DNA from 3 places in the Granulosicoccus antarcticus IMCC3135 genome. Region 1 is predicted to be linked to each of the others. Evidence: riboswitches for the same ligand, from Rfam matches in the RefSeq annotation. Region 1 holds a riboswitch; each other region holds the start of a gene.
What was found. Region 1 has a riboswitch for thiamine pyrophosphate ahead of IMCC3135_RS09640 (3-oxoacyl-ACP reductase). Riboswitches for the same ligand answer to the same signal wherever they lie in the genome.
Positions count from the first base shown of each region.

Region 2: another riboswitch for thiamine pyrophosphate. It lies ahead of thiB (thiamine ABC transporter substrate binding subunit); the one in region 1 lies ahead of IMCC3135_RS09640 (3-oxoacyl-ACP reductase).
Region 3: another riboswitch for thiamine pyrophosphate. It lies ahead of thiD (bifunctional hydroxymethylpyrimidine kinase/phosphomethylpyrimidine kinase); the one in region 1 lies ahead of IMCC3135_RS09640 (3-oxoacyl-ACP reductase).

Region 1 covers NZ_CP018632.1:2,207,068-2,211,277, reverse strand. The annotation lists gene IMCC3135_RS09645 (LLM class flavin-dependent oxidoreductase) at 1-798, opposite strand, end outside; gene IMCC3135_RS09640 (3-oxoacyl-ACP reductase) at 825-1,598, opposite strand; TPP riboswitch at 1,646-1,741, opposite strand; TPP riboswitch at 1,822-1,931, shown strand; gene IMCC3135_RS09635 (sodium:solute symporter family transporter) at 2,028-3,467, shown strand; gene IMCC3135_RS09630 (oxidoreductase) at 3,516-4,210, opposite strand, start outside.
Region 2 covers NZ_CP018632.1:7,315,720-7,319,929, forward strand. The annotation lists gene dtd (D-aminoacyl-tRNA deacylase) at 1-328, opposite strand, end outside; gene IMCC3135_RS31765 (rhodanese-like domain-containing protein) at 687-1,118, opposite strand; gene IMCC3135_RS31770 (lysophospholipid acyltransferase family protein) at 1,227-2,108, shown strand; TPP riboswitch at 2,193-2,302, shown strand; gene thiB (thiamine ABC transporter substrate binding subunit) at 2,331-3,404, shown strand; gene thiP (thiamine/thiamine pyrophosphate ABC transporter permease) at 3,408-4,210, shown strand, end outside.
Region 3 covers NZ_CP018632.1:4,525,196-4,529,405, reverse strand. The annotation lists gene IMCC3135_RS19585 (ABC transporter permease) at 1-147, opposite strand, end outside; gene IMCC3135_RS19580 (ABC transporter ATP-binding protein) at 149-901, opposite strand; gene thiD (bifunctional hydroxymethylpyrimidine kinase/phosphomethylpyrimidine kinase) at 904-1,758, opposite strand; TPP riboswitch at 1,815-1,941, opposite strand; gene IMCC3135_RS19570 (polyamine ABC transporter substrate-binding protein) at 2,228-3,316, shown strand; gene IMCC3135_RS19565 (ABC transporter ATP-binding protein) at 3,405-4,210, shown strand, end outside.

The DNA of each region.
Region 1 (4,210 bases):
ATAGGTCACCAGACCGGGCATGATCGGCACACTGACGGTGCGACCGGCAGCGCTCACTCGCTGCTTGATATCCCGATAATAATCTTGTGCTGCCGGCAAATCGTAGGCCACGGCGTAAATTGCCTCAGCATACCGGGTCGCCAGCTCCCGGCCCTGCTCTGAGGAGCCGGCCTGAAACAGTACCGGGTGTCCTTGTACCGGACGTGGCACATTCAGTGGACCATCTACCTGGAAGAACTCGCCGTGATGATTGATCGATCGTACCTTGTCCGGGTCTGCATAATGGCCCTGACGATCAAACAACAAAGCATCGTCATCCCAGGAATCCCACAACCCCAGCACGGCCTGCACAAACTCTTCAGCACGCCGATAACGTTCGGCATGATCTGGCATGCTCTCATAACCGTGGTTGCGTGCCTCCACATCAAACATGGAGGTGACTACATTCCAGCCGATACGACCACTGGAGATGTGATCCAGTGATGCCAGTAGACGAGCGGCATGGAATGGTGTGTAAAAGGTACTGGAGACGGTGCTGATAAATCCGATGTGCTGTGTTGCCCGACTCATGGCAGCGATAGCGGTGAGCGGCTCCAGATACCACCAACTGCCATCCGATACATTACCTGCGGCACCGCTGTCGGCGAAGAAGACGGCGTCCAGTTTGCCGCGTTCTGCCAATTGCGCCAGGCGCTCGTAATAGCGAATATCGCCCAATTGTTCCACTGACGACTGTGGATGTCGCCAGGCGGCTCGATGATGCCCGCACCCCATTAAAAACAGGTTCAAGTGCATCATGCGACTATTCACCCCGATGGCCCCCATCAGTTTTTAACCAGGCCGCCGTCAACCACCAGATTTTGTCCGGTCACTGAACGCGCCCAGGTCGAAGCAAAAAACAAAGTGGCATCGGCAAATTCTGCAGGTGTGGTTACCCGCCGCAGAGGCGTGCTGGCGGCAATGAAATCAAACACCTCATCGGGCGTTGCGGCAGAGGCATCGGTGGTACGCAACAGCCCCCCGGATACCATGTTTACCGTGATGTTATCGGGACCCAGATCTTGCGACAGTGTGCGCGTCAGTGACAACAATGCAGCCTTGCCAGCCGTATAATCATGGTACGGCACCACCGGATTCTGGAACAGATTGGTCCCAACATTCACAATACGGCCAAACCCCACCTCACGCATACCCGCCAGTGCAGCCTGAGTCGTGTTCAGCGCCCCTCCAACCACTCCCATGAATTGCTGATTCAGATCGTCCCAGCTCAACTGCTCAACGTTTGGGCGTGCATCACCGTTGAATGAAAATTCCGGCAGAGCATTATTGATCACGGTTGTCACCGGACGTCCGAAGTGCTGACGTGCCTGATCGAACATCGCTTGCACTGCCGCACGGTCAGTCACATCGGCCTGCACTGCCAGTGCGCGCTCTGGCGCTACGTTGACCAGCTTGTTGGCTGCTTCGGCGCTATTAAAATAATTTATGACAACTGTGGCCCCTTCACGCAGAAAAGCACGTACCAGGTGTTCACCCAAGCCACGGGCACCACCGGTAACCAGAACCAGTTGTTGGTCGAGACGGAAAGATTGTTGCATGAAAACCTCAGAAGTGAGGCAAAGGCATGAATGGGCAGACGCGGTTATGGGCCGGCTACTGACATCCCTTCGCCAGTATGAGCTGGATCAGGTTCAACGGGTTTTTTCTCAGCCCTGCAAGCAGGACACCCCGTGTCGAGCCAAGACCATAGCACAACGAATGTCGAAAAATACAAGGCCTGATAACAGCAATTGACAATCACGTTTTTATTTCCTACTCTGTGCTCACTCCTGGGGGTGCCGTAGAAAACGGCTGAGACACCGCACTTTGTGCGGTAACCCTTTGAACCTGATCCGGATAATGCCGGCGAAGGGAAGGAAATGCCTGCTCTACGCTTGGTTTCGTGCCCCTTCCTTTCTCGCTGTCATTCCAGTGACCCGCCATCTTTGGCGATAACGTTAGCGCCGGTGACGGCAAGGAAGACAACGATGTTCAGTATCTATACAGCCCTTGTCTGGCTGATTATATTCGCCGCTCTGTTCGCCATCCCCGGTCTGCTCTACGCTCGTCGCAAAAAAGACAAACTGGACGATTTTCTGGTTGCCCGAAACAGCCAGAGCAGTTCCGCAACCCTGTTGACACTGCTGGCCACCACCATGGGTACCTGGATATTGTTTGGTCCGGCTCAGGCTGCTACCTGGGGCGGTATCGGTGCCATAATCGGCTACGCACTGGGTGCTCTGGCTCCGCGCCTGATCATGATTCCTCTGGGCAGTCGCATCCGGACGCTGATGCCAGAAGGCCACACACTCACCGAGTTTGTTCTGGGCCGCTATGGCCGCGTGATGTACAGCTTTGTGCTCGCCATCATGATTTTCTATCTTTGCATCAGTCTGACTGCAGGTTTGACAGCCATTGCAAAAATGGTCTCCCTGCTCGCACCGGTACCATTATGGCTGACTGCCAGCATCGTCATGGCTGCCACCTTGCTTTACACCCTCTACGGCGGGTTGCGTGTGACCATCTTTACCGACCGTATACAGATGCTGGTTATTTTGCCATTTCTGGCATTGCTGATCGGTTTTGGCTGGCAAGCCGCCGGCGGTCTCGCACCGGCAATCCAGGGCTTGCAGGAAAAAGCGCCGCACCTGCTGAACCCGTTGGATATCAACGGCCTGAAATCCGGGCTGACGTTCTTTATTGCGGTCGTTCTGACCGGGCTCTTCTATCAAGGCACCTGGCAACGTATATTTGCCGCCCGCGATAACAAGGTCATCCGTAATGGCTTTATCCTCAGTGGTCTTTTCAGTTTTCCCATCATTTTCATCATGGGTCTGTTTGGACTGGCATTTGTAGGGCTGGACTTGCCGGGCGACGGCTCCGTAGCCCTCTTCAGCGTACTACTGAGCGATGTACCACTATGGTTTGCCATCGGCTTGCTGCCATTCGGGCTAGCGCTGATCATGAGCAGTGCCGACTCCACCATCAGTGGGCTCACTAGTATCATGGTGGTGGACCTGCACCGCCTGTTGCCGCGACTGAGAAACCATGATCTGTTGTCCTTGTCGCGCTGGCTGATCGTTCTGCTGTCGATCCCAGTGTTGTTTGTCGCCGCCCAGGGTTACAGCGTACTGTACCTGTTTCTGCTGGCAGACCTGTTGTGCTGCGCGGCCGCCTTCCCGGTATTTTTCGGCTTCTACAACGCCCGCTATCAGAGCTACAATGCTGCGATCAGCACCTTCGCAGGTCTGGTGGCCGGACTTGTGGTATTTCCATTACCGGGAGCGCCCATTACGAACCTGCTTGAGTCCTTCCTGCTGGCCTCGCTGGTACCGGTCGCCGTATCGCTTTTACTGCTGCTCCTACCTCAGGGAAAACTCTTTGACTTCTCACTTCTGGCGCAGCAAGTGCGAAAAATTGAGGGTTAGGATACCGGATGTCTGCGCAATACCCCATACAACGCACCTGTTCTCAGATTACAACGTCCATGCCGCCTTGAGACCTTCGAGCACTGCCTCCTCTGCCGTTCGCGCTGCAACACAGTCTCCGATGGCCACCAGCGCGATGTCTGCACTCTCCAGCTCATCCAGAAGCGTGCACTCCGATATTTGCCCCTGGGCAAGCACCAGGGTGTCAACATCATCAATAATGATGGGCTCTTCACTCGATGTGTGTTGCAGATAGACCGTCTGTGAATCGCACCCGAACAGCCGCGCATAGGGAATGATCTCGACCCCCAGCCGGTGCAGTCTTGCCACCGCCATATCACGGACATAACCCGGCAACAATTCGCCTGCATGCAGCCCGTTGACGGCCAGTCGAACGTGCCGCCCGCCTTCTGCCAGCAACTCGGCAATCCCCACACCAACCCAATCACAACGCCAATCGGCGATGACGACCCGTGAGCCCACATTTGCCTGCCCCTGAAGCACTTGCCAGGCATCGACAACCGGCGCATCTTCAGATATTTCTGCGCTCTGTGGCCAACGTGGTTTTGCACCAGTCGCAAGAATCACCACATCAGGACATTCAGCGTCGATCAAGGCTCTGTCTACAGAGGCTCCCCGCACCACAGTGACACCCGCCAATTCCAGTTCGCGTGACAGATTGGTCACGATGCCCCCAAATTCACTACGCCCTGGCAATAGCTGCGCAAGCAGTGCCTGCCCAC
Region 2 (4,210 bases), 2.7 Mb from region 1:
CAAGAGCCGAAAACAGCTCACAGGCCTGTGCAGGAGGCGCCGCGGAGGAAAATCCGGGACGGCGACCTTTATGGGTGTCTGCTACCAAGGTGAACTGGGGCACCAAAAGCACGCCTCCACCCGACGCACGCACGTCCAGATTCATCTTCCCCTGCTCGTCGGAGAACAGTCGATAGCTGAGAATTCTCTCTGCCAGCTCCGCGACATTTTTATGGGTGTCTGATTTCTCGATGCCGATAAGCGTCAACATACCGGCACCTATATAGGCGCTGATTTGACCTTCGATAGTCACGGAGGCTTCGGTTACGCGCTGTATCAATGCAATCATAAAAGATCAAATAAAAGCAACATAATGCATATTTTAGTGAAAGTAGGAAAATTCCTACAACAAAATCAGTCATTTCCTACGCAAATACGAGGAATTTCCGATGGCAGTTCATCCTCGATATGCCGATAATATGCCGTGTGGTCAGGGAACTACCACAAACAAGGATGTCACACGGACGATACAAGTAAACAAGGAAGTTCAGCTCATGATGAGCTGCAGTTTTGATGACCACGTCAACCTGAGGGGCCAATGGATGGCTCAGCCCGGCCAACGGATGGCCGGGTTTTTGGTGGTTGAGCATCCTATGCTCCCCCAATGCCCTGTCAGGCGACCCTTCACTCCCAGCCAGACCTACCGCCTAGCATTGCTCCCATGGCAAGTCCTCGAAACGCCAGCCAGCCACCGTATTGCGGTGATGAGCGTCATCCAGCGGCCCTTCAAAGCCTCCTTCAATGACGCTGATATCACTCAGGCCATCACTAGCCAGAGCCTCTGCGGCATCCAGAGAACGGTTGCCGCTCCTGCAAATAAGGAAAACCGGTGAAGAACGGCGCCCTTTTGCAGACACCCGCCCCAATAAGGCTTTTCTGACATTCGCAACGAAGTTGACGTTGACGACCCAGTCAGGTGCATCAATCCACGGAACATTGACCGCGCCCCGCGGATGTCCGATCATCAGAAATTCCATATCCGAGCGAACATCAATCAGAGTCACTCCAGGCTCCGATTGCATGATTGCCCAGGCATCGGTTGGTGAAATGGACTCAATCGCCACAGCGCTGTCGCTCATGCAGTACTCCGTTAAACAATGGATTCACTAGTCGAACCAGATTCTAACGACAAGTCACCCTCATTTGCACCAGCTAAACTATTGCTTCGTCTCACACAGGTTTCTCAGATGTCCGTACTGCTCATCCGCACCTTGAGCCGGGCGCTCAGCTGGCTACCCTTCCATGCCAACCAGTCGCTGGGAGCGACACTTGGCCGCCTTGCCTGGCGACTAAACGGCAAACTGCGAAGAATAACCGAGATAAACATCGACCTGTGCTACTCGCAACTGCCCGAACACGAGCGCCGCGAACTGGTGCGTAACAGCCTGATCGAGACCGGCCGTCAGTTAACTGAAAGCGCTTGGATCTGGCATCGCCCTATCGAACAGAGTGACGAAAAAATCGTCGAAATACGAGGCCAGAACTGGCTGGATGAAGCGCAGCAATCCGGCAAAGGCTGCCTCATGGTGTCCCCACACCTGGGAAATTGGGAACTGTGCTCCTTGCCACTGTCCCGCCAGGAGCCGTTCACCTATTTCTACAGAAAACCCCGTCAAGCAGGTATGGACAAGGTTCTGCTGCGTTGGCGAGCTCACCTGCGAGGCCAACCGGCGACTCTCGATGTCTCAGGCATCAAGCAAGGCCTGAAAATTCTGAAGGCGGGAGGACTGGTAGGAATTCTTCCCGACCAGGAACCAGACCGAAACAACGGACACTTCGCCCCCTTTTTCAACAAGCGAACACTGACCATGACTTTGCTGTCACGGCTAGCCAATCGCAGTGGCGCTGTGGTGCTTTTCTGTGTCGTAGAGAGGTTGCCGCGCGGCAAGGGCTGGATTTTTCACATCATTCCGGCTGACAAGGCTGTCGCCAGCCGTGATATCGATGAAGCCACGATAGCCCTGAACCGGGGCGTCGAACGCTGCATTGAGCTCTGTCCTGCGCAATATCTGTGGAGCTACAAGCGCTTCAATACCCCTGAGGATGGCGCGCGCAGCCCCTATCGCTAAAACAACACACGCAGTCCGCCCTCTTGCAAGCAGATCGAACATGCCGCACACTTGCACCCGCGACAACACTGTCGCCATAACCATGATGACTCAACGGGGTGCCGCAAGGCTGAGAGTCCGGCAGATTAAAGCCGGCACAACCCGCAGAACCTGAACCGGCTAGCACCGGCGTAGGGATTGAGTTGCAGTGCCTTCGTCAGGTCATCATTCACAGATTCAACGATGATTATGACAAGCCTGCTTTCTGCGACTTTTTCCAATCCATTCGCCTTCTCGCGTACCGCGCTCGCATCAATGCTGGCTGCAAGCTGTATCGGCATGATGACTCTGCCAACCAGTGCCACGGCAGCCGAACGCACCTTGACCGTCTACACCTACGAATCCTTCACCTCTGAATGGGGTCCTGGCCCAGCCATCAAAGCAGGATTCGAAGAACAATGCGGTGACTGCTCCATCGATTTTGTGGCGCTGGATAGCTCGGCAGGCATTCTTAATCGAGTGCAACTGGAAGGCGATTCAAGTCGTGCCGATGTCGTTCTCGGCCTGGATACCAACCTGATGGCTATCGCAGAAGACAGCGGGCTACTGGCCGACTCTGAGGTGGACACCAGTTCACTCACATTACCCGTCAAATGGGAGTCCGATATTTTCGTCCCGTTCGACTATGGCTATTTCGCCTTCGTCTACGACACCGAAGCACTGGCAACACCACCTACCAGCTTTGAAGAACTGATCAACGCACCGGATGAGGTCAAGATCATCATTCAGGACCCTCGCACCAGCACACCGGGCCTGGGTCTGCTGATGTGGATGAAATCTGTCTACGGCGACAAGGCTGCTGAAAAATGGCAAGCGCTGCAACCACGCATTCTGACGGTCACCAAAGGCTGGAGTGAGTCCTACTTCTCCCTCTTTCTCAATGGCGAAGCCCCTATGGTGCTCAGCTACAGCACCTCGCCCGGCTATCACATGGAAATAGACAAGACGGAACGCTACCAGGCTGCCTCATTCAGCGACGGCCATTACCTTCAAATAGAAGTCGCCGCCTTGCTCAAACGATCTGAAAACCTTGAGCTGGGTCGTGAATTTCTGAGCTACCTGACCAGTAAAGAGGCACAGACAAGCATTCCGCTGGGCAACGTCATGTACCCGGTAGTTGACCTGGGCGATCAGCTACCTGCCTCTTTTGACAAGCTGATCGAGCCTGTCAAAACTCTGCAATTCTCGCCATTGGAAGTCAAAGACAATCGCAAGCAATGGATCAATGAATGGCTGGAGGCATCCACCGCAGGCTGACCGATGTCTATTCGCTGGCCTTGGTGGTCAAGTGGTGCCATTGCATTACTGCTGATTGCCGGCCTTACGCTGCTGCCCATGGCCGCCATGTTTCTGGAGGCCGGCAGCATTGAATGGCGCAGCATTTTCGCTAATAGCTACCTGCAAAGCGTCGTCCGGTTCAGTGTATCTCAGGCAATCCTGTCGACGCTATTGGCCTTGTTGACGGCAATTCCAGTCGCGTTGGCCTTGTCACACAAACCGGCATTTACAGGCCGCTCTCTGATCATCTCGGTGTTCAGCCTGTCTCTGGTCATACCGACCATCGTAGCGATCTACGGCATTGTTGCGGTATTTGGCCGCAGCGGCTGGTTAAATGAGTTGCTTGCATTTCTCTCAATCCAGCCCGTAGGACTCTACGGCTTGCCTGGCATTCTGATAGCGCATGTATTCTTCAACATGCCGCTGGCTACTCGCATTTTTCTAAACAGCCTGGAGACCATTCCAGAGGATAACTGGCGTTTGTGCAAACAGTTGGGCATGAGCCCCTGGGCCATATTCCGATTTGTTGAATGGGACCGCTTGCGCAATCAACTGCCCGGATTGGCGCTACTGATATTTACTCTGTGCTTCACCAGCTTTGCCATCATCATGACTCTGGGCGGTGGACCTCGCTCAACCACTATCGAAGTCGCCATCTACCAGGCACTGCGTTTCGAATTCGATATTACTCAAGCAGTGGCTCTGGCAAGCATCCAATTGGTAATCTGCCTTGCATTAATGGCGTTGAGTACAGTACTGCGCCACAACAGCAGCATGGACTTTCA
Region 3 (4,210 bases), 2.3 Mb from region 1:
AGATTCGAAGACGGCCAAGGGGGCTGGCAGCATGAATTTCGGGATGCCCGTTATGCTCACCAGCAATTGCCAGAACACAAGGATGCTGGCAGCGGTGATGACAAAGTTCAGCAGCGCGGGGCGTTGTGTTGTTGGCAGCTTTTGCATATCAGGCGGCATCCACTTGCCTGCTCAGCGATTGCAGGTGATGCCATACCGTGGGTAGGTGCTGCATGACATAGGCATCATCCATGGCGCGAGGCGCAGCTGTCGACAGGCGAATGCTGTGAATGGATGAGGGCGATGCAGCACTGAGTACGTGGACTGCCTGTGACAGGCGCAGCGCCTCAATCGGATCATGGGTTACCAGCAGTACCGTGCGCTTTGATAACAGATCGAAGGCGAGTAGTTGCAGTTCATCTCGGGTGATGGCATCCAGTCGACTGAAGGGTTCGTCCATCAGTACGACAGGTTGATCCTCGAACAGGGTGCGGGCCAGGGCTATGCGCTGGCGCATTCCTCCTGAGAGCACAGCCGGTAGAGCATCGGCCCAGTCAGCCAGGCCGACTTGTTCAATCAGTGCCTGCGCGCGTTGCCGGTTGGCAGGGCTGCGTTCGCCACGCAAGCGGGCTCCCAGCTGCACATTGTCCAGATTCGACAACCAGGGTAGTAGGCCGTCCTCCTGTGCCATATAGGCAATCTGTCGGGATGCGCTCGGTTTGCCAAAGCTTGTAATGCAGCCCGAATCGGGCTGCTGCAAGCCTGCTACCAGCCTCAGGAGGCAGGATTTGCCTGCGCCACTGCGGCCCAGAATACTGTGCCATTGAGCCGATTCCATGCTGAGTGTCAGGCGATCAAAAATGCAATGCTCACCCAGTGTCAGGCTGACTGCCTGCAACTCGATGGCCGGAGCCTGAGTCACCTTCAACTCCACAGTGCATGAAAATGATGTACGGGACCGTGACCGTGCCCCACGTCCAGTTGATCGGCACAGGCAATCGCTTCGTGTATGTATTGCTCGGCGATGGCGATGGCTGTGTGCAAAGGCAGTCCTTTGGCTATTTCGGCAGTGATGGCCGATGACAAGGTGCAGCCGGTGCCATGTGTGTTGCTGGTGGGGATGCGTGGGTAGCAGAAGCGATGGATGGCGCCGTCTTGTAATAACAGATCGGTGCTGTCCGAGGATGCCAGGTGTCCGCCCTTGAGTAGAACCGCCGAGCAGCCGAACCGGCTCAGTGCCCTTGCCTGTGCTTCCATCTGCGCCTCGCTGCTGGCCTCGACATCACCCAAGAGCATGGCAGCTTCGGGGATGTTGGGAGTGATGAGGGTGGCTCGCGGGAAGAGGATGTCGCGCAAGGCCTCAATGGCGTCTGAGTGCAGTAATGAATCGCCACTCTTGGCCACCATGACAGGGTCAAGCACGACGGGGATGTCGGGGTATTGGTCGAGCACCACGCCGATGGCTTCAATGATGGGAATGCTGGCAAGCATGCCGATCTTGATGGCATCGACCTTCAGATCGGACAGGACGGCGACGAGTTGTTGCGTCACGAATTCAGGCGCCACCTCATGAATGGCACTGACCGAGCAGGTGTTCTGGGCAGTTAACGCGGTGATGGTGGAGGCGCCATAAACGCCTCGGGCGCTGAAAGTCTTCAGGTCTGCCTGGATGCCCGCACCACCGCCCGAATCCGATCCGGCAATGGTCATGGCGATCGGGATTCGCTGTCGCTGGGTATCAGCGCTCTGGGGCGGCAAGCTGGTTTTGTTGGTCTGCATGATTCACTCCTCGGCTAATACCGAGTGTGAAAGAGACCGGGGCATGGGAATCATGGTCATTCCCTTGGCTTGATCCCTTCGTCGGCATTATCCGCATCAGGTTCAGCGGGATCGTGCAGACATCTGCAGCATCTCAGCCGAACCCCCATGCGATATGGTTGTCCAGCACCCCGTCAAGTGGGCCAGAGACTAACATGCTATTTGGCTGATCGCCAACGCCTTATGCAATTATCGGCAAGCTTGCGCGCAAGCCATGCACCATTGCTGAGCCTATAAAGATGCTATCGATGAGGGGGACAGTTGTGCAGGATGAGGATATCTGGTATCAATCACACGCAATGCACATGGGAGTAGAGTGGGGGTATGTGGGGAGTTCAGGCTGTCGGACGTCCTGGATTGTCTGGTGTATTTCATCTTCCGTGTCTCTGCCACTTGTGGCAACAATCTGCAATTATCTAGAGAAAACAAGATGCTCAAGAACATAGTCCGAACAATGGTTGGATTCGCCCTCATCAGCACGGCTCATGCTCAAGAGGAAAAGGTTCTCAATATCTACAACTGGTCGGATTACATTGCCAAAGATACCATTGCCAATTTCGAGGCAGAAACCGGCATCAAGGTCAACTACGATGTCTATGACTCCAATGAGCTGCTGGAATCCAAGCTGATAGCAGGTAGCAGTGGCTACGATGTTGTCGTGCCCACAGCACCTTTCCTGGAGCGACAGATCATGTCGGGTGTCTTCGCAGAGCTTGATCGCAGCAAGCTGTCCAATTACGGCAATCTGGATACCGAGATCCTGACACGCATGGCCGCTCATGATCCGGACAATGCCCATTCTGTGCCTTATACCTGGGGGACGACAGGTTTTGCCTACAACGTTGACAAGGTGGCCGCTGCAATGCCCGATGCGCCGGTGGATAGCTGGGACATGATCCTGAACCCTGAGGTTGCGGAGAAGTTCCAGTCATGTGGCGTGACGGTGGCGGAGGCGCCAACCGAGGTCTTCGGTATTGTCATGGCCTATCTGGGAAAAGACCCTTATAGCAACGACGTCAAGGATGTCGAATTATTCGAAGAGCATATGTTGAAGGTACGACCTTTCATCAAGTATTTTCATTCATCACAGAATATCAATGACCTTGCCAACGGTGAGATATGCGTGTCCATGGGATACAACGGCGATATGCTGATTGCCCGCGATCGCGCCAGCGAAGCTTCGAATGGTGTCGATATCAAGTATGTCATTCCCAAAGAAGGTGCCGCTATCTGGTTCGACAGCCTGGCCGTGCCTGCTGATGCTCCCCATCCGGACAATGCTCATCAGTTCATCAACTACATGATGAGACCGCAGGTCATTGCTGATGTTTCCAACTATGTTTTCTATGCCAATGCCAACAGCGCATCAACGGAATTTGTCTCTGACGAAGTGAAGAGCGATCCGGCTATCTACCCTTCAGAAGCCGTCAAGGCTTTGCTGTTCGCCGACTTGGCGGACGAGAGAAAGTTTACCCGGGCGCTCTCCAGAGCCTGGACCACCATCAAGACTGGTAAGTAGGTAGCACGGCTGGCCCAGCCGGATTCAGCGATACCCTGAACCAGAATGACCTGGTTCAGGGCAATTTGAGCAAGTGGAGATATCAACAATGGCTGATACCGGTGAGCTGGCAAGCAAGGTGAAGGTGCCATGGAATGACGCGGAGGCAAAGCCCTATATACAGCTGGAGAACGTGACCAAGAAGTTCGGTAACTTTTCGGCTGTCGACAATGTCTCGCTGGATATCTACAAATCAGAGCTGTTCTGTCTGTTGGGTGGGTCGGGGTGCGGCAAGTCGACTCTGCTGAGAATGCTGGCAGGATTTGAGGAGCTTAGCAGCGGGCGCATTCTGCTCGATGGCGTCGACATGGCCGGTATTCCGCCTTATGAGCGACCTGTCAACATGATGTTTCAGTCTTATGCCTTGTTTCCGCATATGACAATCGAAGCCAATGTGGCCTTCGGCCTCAAGCAGGAGGGCGTTGCCAAGGCCGACATCAACAAGCGTGTGACTGACATGCTGGAGATGGTGAAACTAGGCGATTTCAGGAAACGCAAGCCGCACCAGTTGTCCGGCGGGCAGCGACAGCGTGTGGCACTGGCCCGGGCACTGATCAAGCAGCCAAAGCTGTTATTGCTGGATGAGCCACTGGGTGCGTTGGACAGAAAGCTGCGGGAGAATACGCAGTTTGAACTGATGACCTTGCAGGAAGAGCTGGACATCACCTTTGTGGTGGTGACCCATGATCAGGAAGAAGCCATGACGCTTTCCAGCCGCATCGGTGTCATGGACAAGGGACGCATTGAACAAGTGGGTTCCCCTAACGAGATCTATGAACACCCTGCATCACGATTTGTTGCCAACTTCATCGGTTCGGTCAATCTGTTCGATGGCAATGTCATTGAAGATGCGGA